Linked DNA regions of Cytobacillus sp. IB215665. The protein of the gene in region 1 interacts with the protein of each later gene in a pairwise test. Links are inferred from orthologs where the notes say so. Each region holds a gene or a part of one and is shown on either strand. Other genes may lie near its edges. The genes, in order: SLH52_RS20940 and ftsL.

Region 1 (8,451 bases):
CAGGATGATTGAGAAATCTATGGAGGATCGTAATACTGTACTTAATACTGAAGAAAAAGAAATATCCTTTATAAGTGATCAAGAAGAGCAATTGTCATCTTATGCTATAGGTCCAATCATTGCAAATGGAGATCCAATTGGAGCAGTTATAATTTTTTCAAAAGATACAGTGATTGGGGAAGTTGAGCAAAAAGCTGTTGATACAGCAGCAGGTTTTTTAGCAAGGCAAATGGAACAATAAAACAAACAAAAGGCGGCAAACATGCGGCCTTTTCTTATTTATTTGCTGTTGTGTTCAGCACTAAAAACACGTTTATAAATCTTCTCTTCTTTGTTGTTATTGTTTTGCAATATAACAATAAAGAAGAAAAGAGGCTATTTAGTTGATGAATTTTTACGCTTTAAAGCCCCTATCCTCCCGAAATCGCTTCTCGTTTAAGTTAAAGTACCTTCATGTGATATGCTCTCGTTGCTCTTCATATATTGCAACAGCGGAAGTAAAGCATGACTTTCTTCAATTTTTTTGAAGGGGTGAGTTGGTGAACATCCATTCCGATTTGCAAAAAAAATTTTTTTTGCAAGGAACAGTTATATTATCTATTGCAGGGATCGTAACTAAGCTACTTAGTGCAGGATATAGGATACCTTTCCAAAATATTGTTGGAGATATCGGGTTTTATATATATCAACAAATATACCCATTTTACGGAGTATTTTTAACGTTATCAACCTATGGGTATCCAGTTATTATTTCTAAGTTACTGATTATTTCATTTGAACAGCAAGATTATAAAAGAGTTAAAAAAGTTGTTGTGGTCTCCTTTTTATCCTTATTTGTTGCAGGAATCATTTTTTGTAGTGTGTTATATTTTTTTGCAAATAGGATAGCAAGTATTATGGGTGACCCGGAATTAACCATTTTGATTAAAGTTATTGCTTTTTCATTTTTATTAATGCCATTTATCTCAGTATTAAGAGGTTATTTTCAAGGACAGAAGAATATGGTTCCAACCGCTGTTTCACAAATGGTTGAACAATTTATTAGAGTAATAACTATTTTAGTATTTTCTATCCTCCTCGTATCACATGGATATGGCATGTATGCTACCGGTGCTGGAGCACTTTTCGGATCAATTACAGGTGGATTAACAGCAATTGTAATTTTGATAATATATTATAAGCAAAATAACCTATTACATACAGAACGCCCGTTAATATTTAATAAAAAAGAAAATGCTGAAATAATTAGGGTCTTATTTATACAAGGGGGACTTATTTGTATTAGTGGGATGATCCTTATCCTCGTTCAATTAGTCGATTCGTTTACGTTATACTCATTATTAATCTCAAGTGGTATGGGTGACGTTATAGCTAAAGGTGCAAAAGGAGTCTATGATCGTGGATGGCCACTTATTCAATTAGGAACTGTGGTATCAACATCAATCTCGCTATCTTTAATTCCAATCATTTCTAGTGCATATATCCGTCATAATATACAATCTATTAAAGAGAAGGTTAATTTATCTATCAGAATTAGCATTGTTGCTGGTGTAGGTGCATCTGTCGGGTTAGCTTTTATTATTGAACCGACAAATATTATGCTCTTTCAAAATAATCAAGGTACAGATGTGTTAAGGATACAAGGTTTTACTATACTCTTTAGTTCACTTATCTTAACAACTTCATCTATTTTTCAAGGTATGAACAATTACATGATTCCTGCAATTAGTGTTGTCGTAGCGTTAATTTTAAAAGGGTTGTTAAATGTTCTACTTGTTCCTATTTTAGGAACAAAGGGTGCTGCATTTGCAACTATCATTTCACTATTGATAACTGTATTATTTCAGTATTATATATTATATAAGAAATTCCGAGGGTCTATATGCAGAATTAAGGATGTTGTCACCATAATAGAAGCAGCTATAGTAATGGGAATAGGTTTATATGTATATATTCAATTTACAAACCTATTGATGGTATTTATTAATAATCGGCTTTTTTCTGCTTTACAAGCAATTACTGCTGTAATGATCGGTATTATATTATTTCTCTTCGTCATTATTAAAAGACAAGTTTTTACCCAAAGTGAGCTGTCAATCATTCCATATGGAAATAAGCTAGCCTATTTTAATAGAGCAAATAAGAAATTAGGTGATTAATAATGAAGAAAATAACTGTAATAGGTTTAGGAGCTGGCGATTTAGAGCAATTACCTCTAGGAGTTTATCGATTGTTACAAAAGGCTGATCATATTTATATAAGAACAAATGAGCACCCAGTCGTACAGGATCTTATGAAAGAAGGACTACATTTTAATTCTTTTGATAAGGTATATGAAAAATACGATCAATTTGAAGAAGTATACGAAGAGATAGTAAATGTTTTAATTTCAGAAGCGCAGCATAAAGAAATATTATATGCTGTACCTGGTCATCCATTTGTGGCTGAGAGAACAGTTCAACTATTAGTGGATAAGTGTAGTAAGTATGGTATTGAAATTAATATTGCTGGAGGGCATAGTTTTCTTGATTCAACATTTACATCATTGCAAATTGATCCGATCGAAGGGTTTCAGTTTCTAGATGCAACGTCACTACAAAGGCAACAAATTCAATATAATCAACATATTATTATATGCCAAGTGTATGATCAATATATTGCATCAGAGGTGAAGCTAACACTTATGGAGGATTTGCCTGATGATTATGAGGTAATGATCCTTACAGCTATTGGTAGCGAGGCTGAAGAAGTAAGGAAAGTACCATTATATGAATTGGATCGTCAGACTACTATAAGTAATTTAACAAGTTTATATGTACCTCCTGTAAATGATGAGAAATTACTTTATCATACATTTTCTTCGTTACGTTCTGTGATAGCAATTCTTCGTGGGCCAGATGGTTGCCCATGGGATAAAAAACAAACGCATCAATCATTAAAGAAATATATTCTCGAAGAAGCATATGAACTTGTAGATGCTATTGAAAATGATGATGTTTGGAATACAATTGAAGAGCTCGGGGATGTACTTCTACAAGTTATGTTGCATGCTCAAATTGGAGATGATGACGGATTATTTAACATTGATGATGTGGTTAGAAGTATAACAGAAAAAATGATTCGACGTCATCCACATGTTTTTGCAGGTGAAAGAGTAGTTGATAGTGATGAAGTAGTTAATAATTGGGAACAAATTAAGCAAGATGAAAAAAAAGGAATGAAACACCCTGCATCATTACTTGAGGGGGTCCCAAAGAGCTTACCGGGCTTATTAAGAGCTTATAAATACCAAAAAAAAGCAGCTGATGTGGGGTTTGATTGGGACGATGTCAGTCCGATGTGGGCTAAAGTGAGGGAAGAAATAGAGGAGTTTCAAGTTGAAGCATCCAATCACAACCAAAAGAATATGCTTACCGAGTTTGGTGATATTCTTTTTGCTCTTGTAAATATATCTCGTTATTATAAAATTGATCCGGAAGAAGCGATAACAAATGCAAATAATAAATTTTTTAAGCGATTCCATTTTATTGAACACACTGTGAGGGATGAAGGGAAAGAGTTTGAATCCTTATCTTTAGAACAATTAGATGAAATTTGGACATCTGCAAAGAAAAAAGGATTATAATGAGAATACTAGGGCGAATACGCATACCCTTCATGTCGTTTTGATAATGTGGTTTATGTTATAAGCTATCGAACTAAAAAGACAGATATGAAATCTAAGATAGACGAAAGAAGTGAAAAATATGAGACTAGATAAATTTCTTAAAGTTTCTCGTTTAATTAAAAGGAGAACACTAGCAAAAGAGGTTGCAGACAAAGGAAGAATTTCGATAAATGGTATTCAAGCAAAAGCAAGTTCAACTCTTAAAGTTGGGGATGAACTAACGATTCAATTTGGTCAGAAAGTTGTAACGGTCAAGGTAGAAAAACTTGTTGAGACAAGTCGTAAAGAAGAAGCTAATGACTTATACACGATTGTTAAGGAAGAGAGAAAAGAGGCGTAAAGCACCGCGTTTCCTAACTTAATGAACATACGTTGAGCAACTGGTTGCTAAGTTTTATAGGCTTGTTCTAAAATGATTGTCCCGAACATACATTGATATAAATGTTTGCTATGAAGCATGTCTTCAGCATAAAAGCGAGGGATGATCATGGATCAATATTATGAAGGTAGCTCAAATCAAAAAGGAACGATTAAAGAGCACGACTTAGTAATGAGAGGACGCAGAATTCTTGACATAACAGGTGTCAAACAGGTTGAAAGCTTTGATAATGAAGAATTTTTGTTAGAAACTGTGATGGGATTTTTAGCTGTTCGTGGCCAAAACCTACAAATGAAAAACCTAGATGTTGATAAAGGAATTGTCTCAATTAAAGGGAAAATATTCGATATTGTATATTTAGATGAGCAATATGGGGAGAAGGCTAAAGGTTTTTTTAGCAAGTTGTTCAAATGAGTTTAACGACTCAATTTTATACAATGATGTCTATGATTGGTATTGGGAGCTTTTTAGGAGCAGCTCTCGATACTTATGGACGCTTTTTACAGAGGTCATACCGAGCAACGTGGTTAGTTTTTATAAATGATATTATGTTTTGGTGTATGCAAGGCTTTATTATATTTTATGTTTTGTTACTCGTTAATGAAGGAGAACTTAGGTTTTATATCTTTATAGCTATTTTATGTGGTTATGCTACCTATCGTAGTCTTTTTCAATCGTTATTTTTAAGCTTGCTGGAATTTGTAATTAAATTAGTAATTTCGACATATCAAATTGTAAAAAAGCTCGTTCACTATATTATCATAAAACCAATTCAATTATTGTATCATTTTATTGCTATACTGGTTATAGGGCTTTTAAACATATGCTATACGACTATCCGTTTTCTGGTAAAAGCACTAATTAATGTTGCACAACTATTGTTTATACCAGTGAACAACCTAGTTAAGTTTGTGTTTCAACTACTCCCTAGCTCTTGGAGAAAGTTTTGTTTAGTTTTTTTAAAAAAACTTGCAGGATATTTTAAAAAAATAAAGAATGTACAACATATCATAATAAAATGGTGGAAATCAATCCTAAGTTTTTTAAGGAGGAAGTTTTAGAGATGAGTGCGTTACGAAAGCAGAAGAAAGTTATAGAGCTGCAAACGACATACTCTAGTCAGCATGAGAAAAATCAACAGGTATTAACTAATAAGCGTCGCGGTTTAATGAGACGGTTAGCTGCTTTGGCATGTCTAGCTGTAGTTACCGCCCTTTTTATTAGTTCTACACTCATCTCTCAATCGAAAATAATTGCAGAAAAGGAAGTTGAGAAACAAAAACTTGAATATGAGTTAGCTGATTTGAAAAAAGAGCAATTGTATTTGGAAGGTGAAATTGTTAAGCTTAACGATGATGAGTATATAGGAAAAATTGCTCGAAGAGATTTTTTTCTATCACAAGAAGGTGAAGTTTTATTTAATACATCTGAGTGAAGTTGATTAGTCTTGTTGACACTCAATTTTCAAATTATGTATAATAAAAAAAATGATTTTTTTATTTTTTAAGGAGGAACACTTTTTTTATGTCGATTGAAGTAGGCAGCAAGTTACAAGGGAAAGTAACAGGTATTACAAATTTTGGTGCGTTCGTGGAGCTGCCAGAAGGCTCAACAGGTTTAGTTCACATAAGCGAAGTTGCTGACAATTATGTAAAAGATATTAATGAACATCTAAAGGTTGGCGACGAAGTTGAAGTAAAGGTAATAAATGTTGAGAAAGATGGTAAAATTGGCTTATCAATTAAAAAAGCAAAGGAGTCACCGCGACCTCCTCGTAAAGGCAGTAATCGCCCTCCAAGGGATTTCCGTCCTAAAGAGAATTTTGAGCAGAAGATGGCTCGTTTCCTAAAAGAAAGTGAAGATCGATTATCATCTTTAAAACGGAACACAGAGTCAAAACGAGGTGGACGAGGAGCACGAAGAGGATAACTTGCTGCTGATCATTTTATAGTGCGTGTTCAAAAAGGATATAGAAAAACTATTTCACTGAGATCTATTAAAGATACTATGTTTCGACTTGTTAACGCAGAAACATACGATTCGTATGTGTCCCGCAAAATGGTGGAAAACCTAATAACAATCGCAAGTAGTATCTTATTCAAGTTTAAACAGTCATTTCTTCTTTCTTTTTGAGCAGCCTCTTATAGATAGTCTGGCAGGTAAAATGTATATCAAGCACCCACGGGTGCTTTTTTATTGGCTCTCTTCGTAAATTCTATTGCTATTGTTATTATATTTGGCTCTTTAACTTCTAGTTGACGTCATTTGTAAATTTTTAATAAATGATATGAAATTAGTTTTTAATGCAATTAAGGTATTGACTAAAATGTTATTCCTTAGTATCATATTCTTTGTCGTATTATGGCGGTGTAGCTCAGCTGGCTAGAGCGTACGGTTCATACCCGTGAGGTCGGGGGTTCGATCCCCTCCGCCGCTATTTAAAAAGTGTCATTTTATCATTTCTTTTGGCCCGTTGGTCAAGTGGTTAAGACACCGCCCTTTCACGGCGGTAACACGGGTTCGAATCCCGTACGGGTCATCGTTAAAGTCAGTTCTTAATGAACTGGTTTTTTTTATTAGGTTATTTGCGTCAACTTTGTCGTATAAAGTTGATGTGATTGGCATTATTTTAAAGAGCCGGGGTGCGATCAGCTCTAGTTGTATTGTATTCAATAAAAAAACATATCTAATTTTCGGTTCGAGAGATAATGACGAAATAAATTATCTGAATATTCGATATTATCATTGTTGGTTTGTGAAAAATAGGATTAAATTCTTCAGATTATGTATGCTTATTGTATGTTATTAAGAATTGAGTCGAACACTTTTTTATATCTCCATGTTGTTTTGACAAAAAATATTCTGGCTTAGAAGTATAATAACAACCAACTATAAAAAGTTGGGGAGTGAATAAATATGGAAAAGACTGAACGGAATGTCATTGAACCTATTACGAACGTGAATTTTAAAAGTACAAAGCTATCGTTAGACAGCTGGATTCAAAAGAACAAGCAAAAACTATTAAAAATAATAATTAACAGAGGGGTTCTTATTGTTTTTATTGGCTTTTTACTTGGACGAGCATTAATATTAGCAGAAGTTACACCATTCGCATTACCTTTTTTTGCTGCCGTTTATGTCATTCAAAAAAATAGAATCTGGTTAGCCATGCTAGCATTGCTTGTAGGTGGAATAAGTTTATCTTTTCAAACTTCCATATTCATTCTCACATCAATAGTATTATTTCTATTTTTAAATAGCATAACGAGAAGGTTTAGCAAAGATACACTAAAAGTAGTTCCATTCCTCGTGTTCTTATCCTTATGTATGTCCAAGCTCTCAATCTTATATTTTATAAACAACGAAATTGATCTGTATAATTTGATGTTGGTTGGTGTTGAGTCAGGTCTAGGTTTTATACTGACACTAATATTTCTACAAAGTGTTACGTTAGTTGCATTTCGGAAACGAAAACAAACTTTAAAAACAGAAGAAATTATTTCCATAATTATATTATTGGCTTCTATCATGACAGGTTTGATTGGTTGGTCTATATATGACTTATCAATTGAATATATTGCTTCAAGGTATTTTGTTCTCCTACTTGCTTGTGCTGCAGGTGCCACGATTGGAACGACAGTAGGTGTGGTTACCGGGTTAATATTAAGCCTTGCAAATATCGGAAGTCTATTTCAGATGAGTTTGCTTGCATTTTCTGGATTACTTGGAGGTTTACTAAAAGATGGCCGGAAAATAGGCGTATCAGTTGGACTTCTCATTGGTACTCTTTTATTAGGAATGTATAATGACGCTAATCAGCTTCAATTAAGTGTAATTGAATCGTTATTAGCCATTTTTATATTTCTATTAACTCCTCAATCACTCATTTCGCAAATCGCAAAATATATACCAGGAACAATTGAAAATATGTCTGAGCAACAACAGTATTTACAAAAAGTAAGAGATGTCACGGCAAGTCGTGTATCCCAATTTTCATCAGTTTTTCAAGCATTATCTAGTAGTTTCGAAAATTACAATCAATCTGCTAATCATATGGATGAGGACGTTGAAATTGATTATGTTTTAAGTAATGTCACAATGAGGACATGCCAATTATGCTATAAAAAAGATCAATGTTGGACGAACAATCTTAATAAAACATATGATTATATGAAGAATATTATGCATGAATATGATCAATCCACATTGGAAGAGAATTATCATTTACAGCGTGAGTGGAATAAGCATTGTATAAAACCAGATAAGGTTATAAATGTAATTAAGGATGAGTTGACATTACATTACGCCAATCAGAAGTTAAAAGAACAAATTCGAGAGAGTAGGAAGCTGGTTGCTGAACAGTTGTTAGGCGTATCCCAGGTGATGGGGGACTTTGCTAACGAGA
Region 2 (8,707 bases), on another replicon or contig:
AAGTCACATTGAAAAAGTTTCAAAGGATAGAGAACTGTTTACAACCAAATCATTTACCTCAAGAAAGGGTATGGAATATATTTTACTTTTTAAATAAATATGGGTTTGGCTTTATTCAGCAATTAGTAAATGCCCCGATAAAATATAATGGGAACCATCAATTAATTTATCTATAAATGTATGAAATGCTAGCTGAAGAGCGTGCACATTCTAGTCATATCAAGGTTTTCATCGCATTAATTGTTATTATAGGCTTAATGATATAAACACGTATACATCAAGTGTTCGTGGCATCTTTGTTACTTTTATAATTGTTGGACTAGGATGATGCATCTAACTGGCCGTTTTAAACTAGTAGAGAAACAAAAGACAGCTAATTTAAACCTCTGTATTCATGCAGAGGTTTTTTGTATGCCCTAATATTTTTCTGAAATAGGGGTTTGTTGTTGTTTACAAAACAAATATTGACTTTTTTTGTACTGAAGCAAACAAAGTCGATATTTGACTACATATGCTTTTATGCCTAAATAACAAAAAAAGGGTGGAGAGAAGTGGGGAGATGTGGTACATTAATGTTAGAAAGTGGGGTTGTGTATCATGTTTATGGGAGAATTCCATCACAACATTGATCAAAAAGGTCGTATGATTATCCCTGTTAAGTTTAGAGATAATCTAGGTGATTCTTTTGTCCTTACAAGAGGGTTAGATCAGTGTTTATTTGCTTACCCCTTGAGTGAATGGAGCATTATTGAAGAGAAGCTCAAAAGCCTCCCATTAACAAAAAAAGATGCACGTGCTTTTACTCGTTTCTTTTTTTCCGGCGCTATAGATTGTGAAATTGATAAGCAAGGTAGAATAAATATACCTATTTCACTGAGGAAATACGCCTTAATTGAAAAGGAATGTGTAGTAATTGGTGTCTCTAATCGCATTGAAATTTGGAGTAAGATAAGTTGGGATCAATATGTTTCTGAATCTGAGGAATCTTTCGCTGAAATCGCAGAAAACATGATCGACTTTAACTTTTAATGAACTAGTTTAAAGCAGGTGCTTTTTTCAAACTTTGTTGCTACTATTTCATGGTCACTGATTAAACTTGATTTTATGCGAGTTTCTAGATTATTTAGAAGAAAAGCTGCCACGAAACTTTAACTAATATCATGTTTATTACTTAGTATGAAAAACAACAATCGAAATGAAAACAGCATATGCGTAACATAGTTATTTACTTAATTGATAATTTGAACAGAGAGACAAATACTACTCAATATGTAGAAAATATGGGCAAAGTATATTTGTCTCAAGGTGGTGCTAGACATGTTTAAACATAAGACAGTTTTATTAGACGAAGCAGTAGATGGTTTAAGAATTAATCCAGACGGCATCTATGTTGACTGTACTCTCGGTGGTGCAGGTCATAGTGAATTAATTGCTAGCAAGCTATCTAATAGTGGAAGATTAATTGCGTTTGACCAAGATGAAACAGCGATCGAACATGCTAAAAAAAAATTAGCTAAACATCAAGATAAGATTACGATCATAAAGAGTAATTTTCGATATATACAACAGAAGCTAGCTGAAATAGATATTAATGCTGTAGATGGTATTTTATTTGACTTGGGAGTATCTTCTCCTCAATTGGACACGCCTGAGAGAGGTTTTAGTTATAATTACGATGCTCCATTAGATATGAGAATGGACCATCAAGCAACTTTATCTGCATATGATGTTGTAAATAATTGGCCCTACGAACAATTAGTAAGAATATTTTTCCAATACGGGGAGGAGCGTTTTTCAAAACAGATCGCTCGGAAAATTGAAGCTGCTCGAGAAAAGGAACCAATTGAAACGACAAGTCAATTAGTTGACCTTATAAAGGATGGAATTCCTGCAGCGGCACGTCGGACTGGTGGACATCCTGCCAAAAGAATTTTTCAAGCTATTCGAATTGCTGTTAATGATGAACTACAAGTGTTTGAAGATGCACTTGGACAGGCTATTGACATGTTAAAGCCTGGTGGCAGAATTTCTGTTATAACTTTTCACTCATTAGAAGATAGGATGTGTAAAGTAGCTTATAAAAAAGCAAGTGAAGGTCCCCCTCTTCCCCCTGGGCTACCTGTAGTACCAGATGAGTATAAGCCAACCTTAAAGCTCGTTACAAGAAAACCTACTTTACCATCAGCTAATGAACTAGAACAAAATAACCGAGCACGTTCAGCAAAGCTGAGAATTGCGGAAAAAATGTAACTTTTTCGATATCATTTGTCCGAGACTAATTGAAGAACCTCTAAAAAGCTATATTTTCTTATCTTTTCAAAAGGCTCTTTTCGTATCTTTTGTATAAAGAATTACAAAGTGAGAACATCTAGGTATATCTTTTATGAGGTTCATAACATGTATAAGAACGAAAAGATGCCCCGAAATGTTGTTGTTTACGTGTTACCTATATACGATTAACAACAATTTATTCGATTCACAGCCTTTAAAAAAGGAGAGAAGAAATGAATGAGTAACTTAGCACACAGAGTTCAAGAACAGCGTCAACACGAAGTCAAACATAAGCGTAAATTAGTCAAAAAGAAGAGCGCGAAGATATCATTAGGTGAAAAATGTATATTGCTAATTTTTGCAACTGCAATATTAGTTGGTGGGATAACCATCATATCAAATACAGCTACGATATATGCTTTAAATAAAGAAATTCAACAAACTGAGACTTCGATAGCTGAACAAGGAAGAGTAAATACAGATTTACAGGTGGAAATTCAAGAGCTTAGTACATACGAACGGATATGGCAAAAAGCACAGGAGCTTGGGTTACAACTAAACGAAAAAAATGTAAAAGTTGTGCAGGATTGATATTATGACGATAAAAAGAAAAAATATTAACAAAGGAGCAGCGTTGTTAAGTATTGTTTTCACACTGCTCTTTTTTATGTTGTTGACCCGTTTTGTTTTTATTCAATGGTCAGGTGAAGCAGGCGGTGAAGTATTAGCAATTAAAGCTGAAGAGAAGTATAAGAGGCAAAGAACGATAGAGGCAAGAAGAGGCTCAATCTACGATAGAAATGGTGAAGTAATTGCAGAAGACATCCCTTCTTATACAATTGCGGCTGTGATTGATGAAAGCTTAACAACCGATGAAGACGATCCAAATCATGTAGTTGATCCACGTGATACTGCAGAAAAATTAGCACCGTTAATTGGCATGAATGTACATGAGATGGTAGGGATTTTAGAATTGGATAGGAAGCAAGTTGAGTTTGGACGTTATGGTCGCAATATTAGCCATCAATTGAAAAAAGAGATTGAGGAGCTAAAATTACCTGGTATCACATTTATTAGGGATGAGAAGCGTTATTATCCAAATGGCGTGTTTGCGTCGAGTGTGGTTGGGTATACAGTGAAGGAAGAAATTGAAGACGATACACAAATTCGTAAACAAACAGTGGGTATGTTAGGGCTTGAACAATTTCTAAATGAGTACTTACATGATGAAGATGGGTATATTACGTATGAAGGTGATCAACAAGGCTTTCGACTGCCTAATAAAGAGACTAAGATTGTACCACCGGAAAATGGGAATGATGTATATTTAACGATTGACAGGAAAATTCAAAGTTTTTTGGAAGATGCTATGAACAAAGTGAATGAAGAATATACACCAGAAAAAATTATTGGCGTTATTGCAAACGCAAAAACTGGTGAAATCTTAGCAATGAGTACAAGACCATCGTTTGATCCTAACGTAAGAGATATTGAAAACTATTTAAATGATGCTATTTCCTATCCTTATGAACCTGGTTCAACGATGAAAATATTTACACTTGCTGCCGCAATTGATGGCGGTGTATATGATGGCGAGGAAGACTTTAAATCAGGTTCCTATTCAGTTCCAGGGAGTAAACCGATAAATGATATAAACACTAGCTGGGGTGTTATCGATTTTAATGAAGCGGTTAGACGCTCTTCTAATGTTGGTTTTGCCATTCTTGCATATGAGAAATTAGGTCCTGATAAATTCTACGAATATTTGCAAGCTTTTCATTTTGATCAGCCTACAGGCATTGATTTACCTGGGGAGGTAGCAGGAAGTATTTTGTTTAACTATCCCATTGAACAAGTAACGACAGCCTTTGGTCAAGGAACAACTGTAACTCCTATTCAACTCGTTCAAGCAGCAACTGCTATTACTAATGGTGGTGAAATGTTACAGCCGTATATAATCGATAGAATAGTTGATTCAAGTACGAATGAAGTAATAGAGCAAGGTGAATCAAAAGTTGTAGGGAAGCCTGTTTCTAACAATACTTCTGAAGAAGTATTAGATTTGCTTGAGCAAGTTGTTGTAGGTGAACATGGGACAGGGGCAGCTTATGATATAGATGGCTATCAAGTTGCTGGAAAAACGGGAACCGCTGAAATACCAAACCCAAAAGGTGGGGGGTATTTAGAGGGACACGGGAATTATATTTTTTCCTTCCTCGGTATGGCTCCAAAAGAAGACCCTGAATTAATCATGTACGTCTCGGTGAAGATGCCGAACATAGCACCAGATGAAAAAGGGTCTGCACCAGTCTCAAAAATATTTAATCCTGTTATGGAAAGTAGTTTAAAATACTTAAATATACTTCCTACTGAAGTAGAGGACGAACAAAATAATCTACAAAACACAGCTGTAACGATAAAATCTTATATTGGAAAGTCTGCACAGGAAGCAGTTGATAGTTTACAAAAAAGCGACCTATCCCCAATATTAGTTGGGAATGGGGAAAAAATAATAGCGCAATATCCTAACAGTCAAATTGAAGTGATAGCAAATGAAAAAGTAATTTTAGTAACCGATGGAGAATTATTAATGCCTGATATGAAGGGTTGGTCATTACGGGATGTCTTAAAGGTTGTTGAACTATTAGAATTGCAGCCAAATATAGTAGGAAGTGGTTACGTTACGAAACAAAATATTTTCCCTCATTCCGTAGTTCAAAAAGGTGATTTGCTAATCATCGATCTTCAACAACCCGCGGTAACGGCTGAACTAGAAAATGAATCATCTATGGATGGTGAGGACGCCGATTTAGAACAAGGTGAAGAAGAGGAAACAATTGAAGTGTTAGACTAAATGTGATCTGTTCTAAACAATCATGTACAAGCATATATTTGAACGAGCAATTTTATGGGAGGTTCACTTATATGCGTGTGTCTCAAGTTACAGTAAGAAAAAGGTTAACTTTAACTTTATTAGTAGGTTTACTCATCTTTTTTATTATTGATGTACGGTTAGGGTATGTTCAATTTTTATTAGGCAATGAATTAACTGAGAAGGCAGAAGGCTTATGGAGTCGGGATATAAAATTTGAACCTAAACGTGGCGAAATACTAGATCGAAATGGCGTTCCATTAGCAACAAACATAAGTGCCCCTACTGTTTGGGTTGTCCCTAGACAGATAGAAGATCCTGTTCTCACGGCAACTAAACTAGCCGAAGCATTAGACATGTCAAAAGAAAAAGCATACAAACTTGTCACTGCTGAAGAGGTGAATGTCAGAATTCACCCAGAGGGTAGAAAAATATCTCATGAGAAGGCAAATGAGATTCAGGAGTTAGACCTAGCCGGTGTATATATCGGTGAAGACTCCAAGCGTCATTATCCATTTGGCAGCTATTTATCCCATGTATTAGGGTTTGCTGGCATTGATAATCAAGGTTTAATGGGTCTTGAACTTTATTATGACAAACAGTTAAATGGTGAACAAGGCTCTGTACAATTTTATGCTGATGCGAAAGGGAAACGGATGCCGGATATGGCAGATGATTACAACCCACCAATTGATGGTAATGATTTGAAGCTAACCATTGATACGAGGGTTCAGACGATCATTGAACGTGAATTAGACATTGCTCAAGCTGCTTATAATCCAGATGGGATTATTGCAATTGCTATGGACCCTAACAACGGAGAAATACTTGGTATGGCGTCTAGACCAGATTTTGATCCAGCTAATTTTCAAAATGTTGCCCCAGAAATATACAACAGAAATTTGCCAGTTTGGAGTACGTATGAACCAGGTTCAACCTTTAAAATTATCACTTTAGCAGCTGCTTTACAAGAGGAAGAAGTTAATTTAACTGAAGATCATTTTTATGACTCGGGCTCAATTTCTGTAGCTGGATCTAAGCTTAGGTGTTGGAAAAGTGGAGGTCATGGCAGTCAGTCATTTTTGGAGGTTGTACAAAATTCATGTAACCCAGGCTTTGTAGAGCTGGGTCAAAGGTTAGGCAAAGATAAATTATTTTCTTACATTACTGCATTTGGTTTTGGAGAAAAAACTGGAATAGATTTGGCTGGAGAAGGGACAGGAATTCTGTTTGATTTGGAAAAGGTAGGGCCAGTCGAACTCGCCACAACTGCTTTTGGTCAAGGGGTTTCTGTTACGCCAATTCAACAAGTTGCTGCAGTAGCTGCTGCGGTCAATGGTGGAATATTGTACACACCCTATATCGCGAAGGAATGGATTGATCCAATAACAGGTGATGTGATAAGTCGAAATACTCCTGATGAAAAGCGCCGTGTCATTTCAGAAGAGGTATCAGAACAAGTGCGATACGCTCTAGAAAGTGTTGTAGCGCTAGGGACAGGAAAAGGTGCATATGTTGATGGTTATAGAGTGGGTGGAAAAACAGGAACTGCTCAAAAAGCTGTAGACGGTCGTTATTTAGAGAATAATTATGTTGTATCGTTCATAGGCTTTGCCCCAGCAGATGATCCTCAAATTGTTGTTTATATTGCAGTAGATAACCCAAAAAATACAGTTCAATTCGGCGGAGTGGTAGCTGCTCCTATTGTTGGAAATATAATGGATGATAGTTTAAGGGCTTTAGATGTTAAACAAAGAGATGGACAAATTGAGAAAGAAGCAACTTGGTTAGATGAACCGCAAATTACTGTACCTAATCTTGTAGGATTAACTAAGAAGGATCTTCATACGCAACTCGTAAATTTAAAGATAGACAGTAGCGGAGAAGGTGATGAAGTCATACAACAAGCTCCAGCTGCTGGCGCAAAAGTAAAGCAAGGTTCCACCATTAGAGTGTTTTTTGGTGATACAGACAAAGAACGCGAGTAAAAAAATTTTGATCTATCACTCCATTTTAGTTTATGATTATTGAATATAGAAGTAATCCTCCCCACCTATAAAGGTGGGGTAATTAATCATCAAGTTGTAATGGTTGTTCAAATAAGTGTGATCGAGTTTATGGTGATCTAAGCTACATTAGAAACAAGTATTGATGAAAAAGATAATTCGTTTTATAATTTTTTTTGTGTTTAAATTATATAGTATACATATATACATAACTTTGAATACGATGATAGTCATATCTATATAGATATAATACTGAGAGGAATTGGTTTTATGGACTTACAAACTTTGCAATCATTGTTGTATGATTTTCCAAGGAAGGTTGCGGAAAATCCAACTATTACTTCAATAGAAACTAACTCACGTGACGTAAAGCAAGGAAGTCTGTTTATTTGTATAAAAGGGTATACGGTTGATGGACACGATTTTGCACAAGAAGCGATCAATAAAGGTGCCGTAGCAGTCATTGCTGAAAAACCATTAGATGTGGATGTCCCAGTAGTCGTTGTACAGGATACGACACGTGCAGTATCAGTTATTGCAGATGCTTTCTATGACCAGCCAACTAAACGGTTTAGGCTGATCGGTGTCACGGGGACGAACGGTAAAACAACAACTACCCATATTATTGAGGAAGTTTTCCAACATGCTGGACAAAATACTGGATTAATTGGGACGAATACTATAAAAATTAATAATCAAACTTATGGCGTAAAGAATACAACACCAGAAGCATTAACGCTTCAAAAAACATTTAATGAAATGGTTGATAATCAAGTTGATACTGCAATCATGGAGGTCTCTTCACACGCCCTCGATTTAGGAAGAACTTTTGGGTGTGATTTTGATGTGGCAGTTTTTACGAACTTAACTCAAGATCATTTAGATTATCACGATACAATGGCTGAATATCGCCGTACTAAAGGGTTATTATTTGCTCAGTTAGGTAATAGCTATAATCACAGTAATCCTAAATATGCAATATTAAATGCTGATGATCATGCAAGTGATGAATTTAGAAGAAGCACAGCTGCAACAGTGATTACTTATGGGGTGGAAAATCGAAGTGATTTTATGGCAAAACATATTAAAATGACGCCTTCTGGGACGAAATTTGAATTAATAACCCCTTATGAAACATTTAAAGTATCAATGAAATTAATTGGTCTTTTCAATGCATACAATGTGTTGGCTGCAACAGCAGCTTGTTTTGTTTCTGGAATCTCCCTCTCCTCAATTATTAGTACAATAGAAACTTTAGAAGGAGTAAGTGGTCGTTTTGAAGTGGTTGATGGGGGGCAAGACTACACAGTGATTGTTGATTATGCCCATACACCTGATAGCTTAGAAAATGTGTTAAAGACGATCAATGAATTTGCTAGCTCCGATGTATACGTTGTAGTAGGATGTGGAGGAGATAGAGATCGAACTAAACGTCCGTTAATGGCTATGGTAGCCGAAAAATATAGTAACTTGCCAATATTCACTTCAGATAACCCTCGTTCAGAAGATCCTGAGAAAATCTTAGCGGAGATGGAAGAAGGAGTAAAAGGAAAGGACT

Evidence for each region.
Region 2: the proteins of SLH52_RS20940 (region 1) and ftsL interact in binary tests that used the Bacillus subtilis proteins (3 or more experiments, as listed by UniProt). The link is inferred for Cytobacillus sp. IB215665 from one-to-one orthologs.

The regions. Positions count from the first base shown.
Region 1 is NZ_JAXBME010000024.1:29,572-38,022, forward strand. The notes cover bases 4,068-6,795. They hold SLH52_RS20940 (FtsB family cell division protein), read left to right. Parts: upstream 4,068-5,109; coding sequence 5,110-5,481; downstream 5,482-6,795. Other genes in these bases: yabP (sporulation protein YabP), read left to right, coding at 4,155-4,460; yabQ (spore cortex biosynthesis protein YabQ), read left to right, coding at 4,493-5,107; SLH52_RS20945 (S1 domain-containing RNA-binding protein), read left to right, coding at 5,571-5,975. In the rest of the region: spoVT (stage V sporulation protein T), read left to right, coding at 1-241; SLH52_RS20915 (polysaccharide biosynthesis protein), read left to right, coding at 540-2,159; mazG (nucleoside triphosphate pyrophosphohydrolase), read left to right, coding at 2,159-3,625; SLH52_RS20925 (RNA-binding S4 domain-containing protein), read left to right, coding at 3,747-4,007; spoIIE (stage II sporulation protein E), read left to right, coding at 6,963-8,451. UniProt on the Bacillus subtilis protein: Required for vegetative and sporulation septum formation. Required for the activation of genes expressed under the control of the sporulation transcription factors sigma F and sigma E.
Region 2 is NZ_JAXBME010000004.1:192,888-201,594, forward strand. Bases 1,202-4,185 are described here. They hold ftsL (cell division protein FtsL), read left to right. Parts: upstream 1,202-2,508; coding sequence 2,509-2,862; downstream 2,863-4,185. Other genes in these bases: rsmH (16S rRNA (cytosine(1402)-N(4))-methyltransferase RsmH), read left to right, coding at 1,318-2,250; SLH52_RS07270 (penicillin-binding protein), read left to right, coding at 2,867-4,185. Also shown: bacillithiol biosynthesis cysteine-adding enzyme BshC, read left to right, coding at 1-176; division/cell wall cluster transcriptional repressor MraZ, read left to right, coding at 598-1,029; more of SLH52_RS07270, read left to right, coding at 4,186-5,125; SLH52_RS07275 (stage V sporulation protein D), read left to right, coding at 5,197-7,131; SLH52_RS07280 (UDP-N-acetylmuramoyl-L-alanyl-D-glutamate--2,6-diaminopimelate ligase), read left to right, coding at 7,420-8,707. UniProt on the Bacillus subtilis protein: Essential cell division protein that may play a structural role. Probably involved in the regulation of the timing of cell division. Also required for sporulation.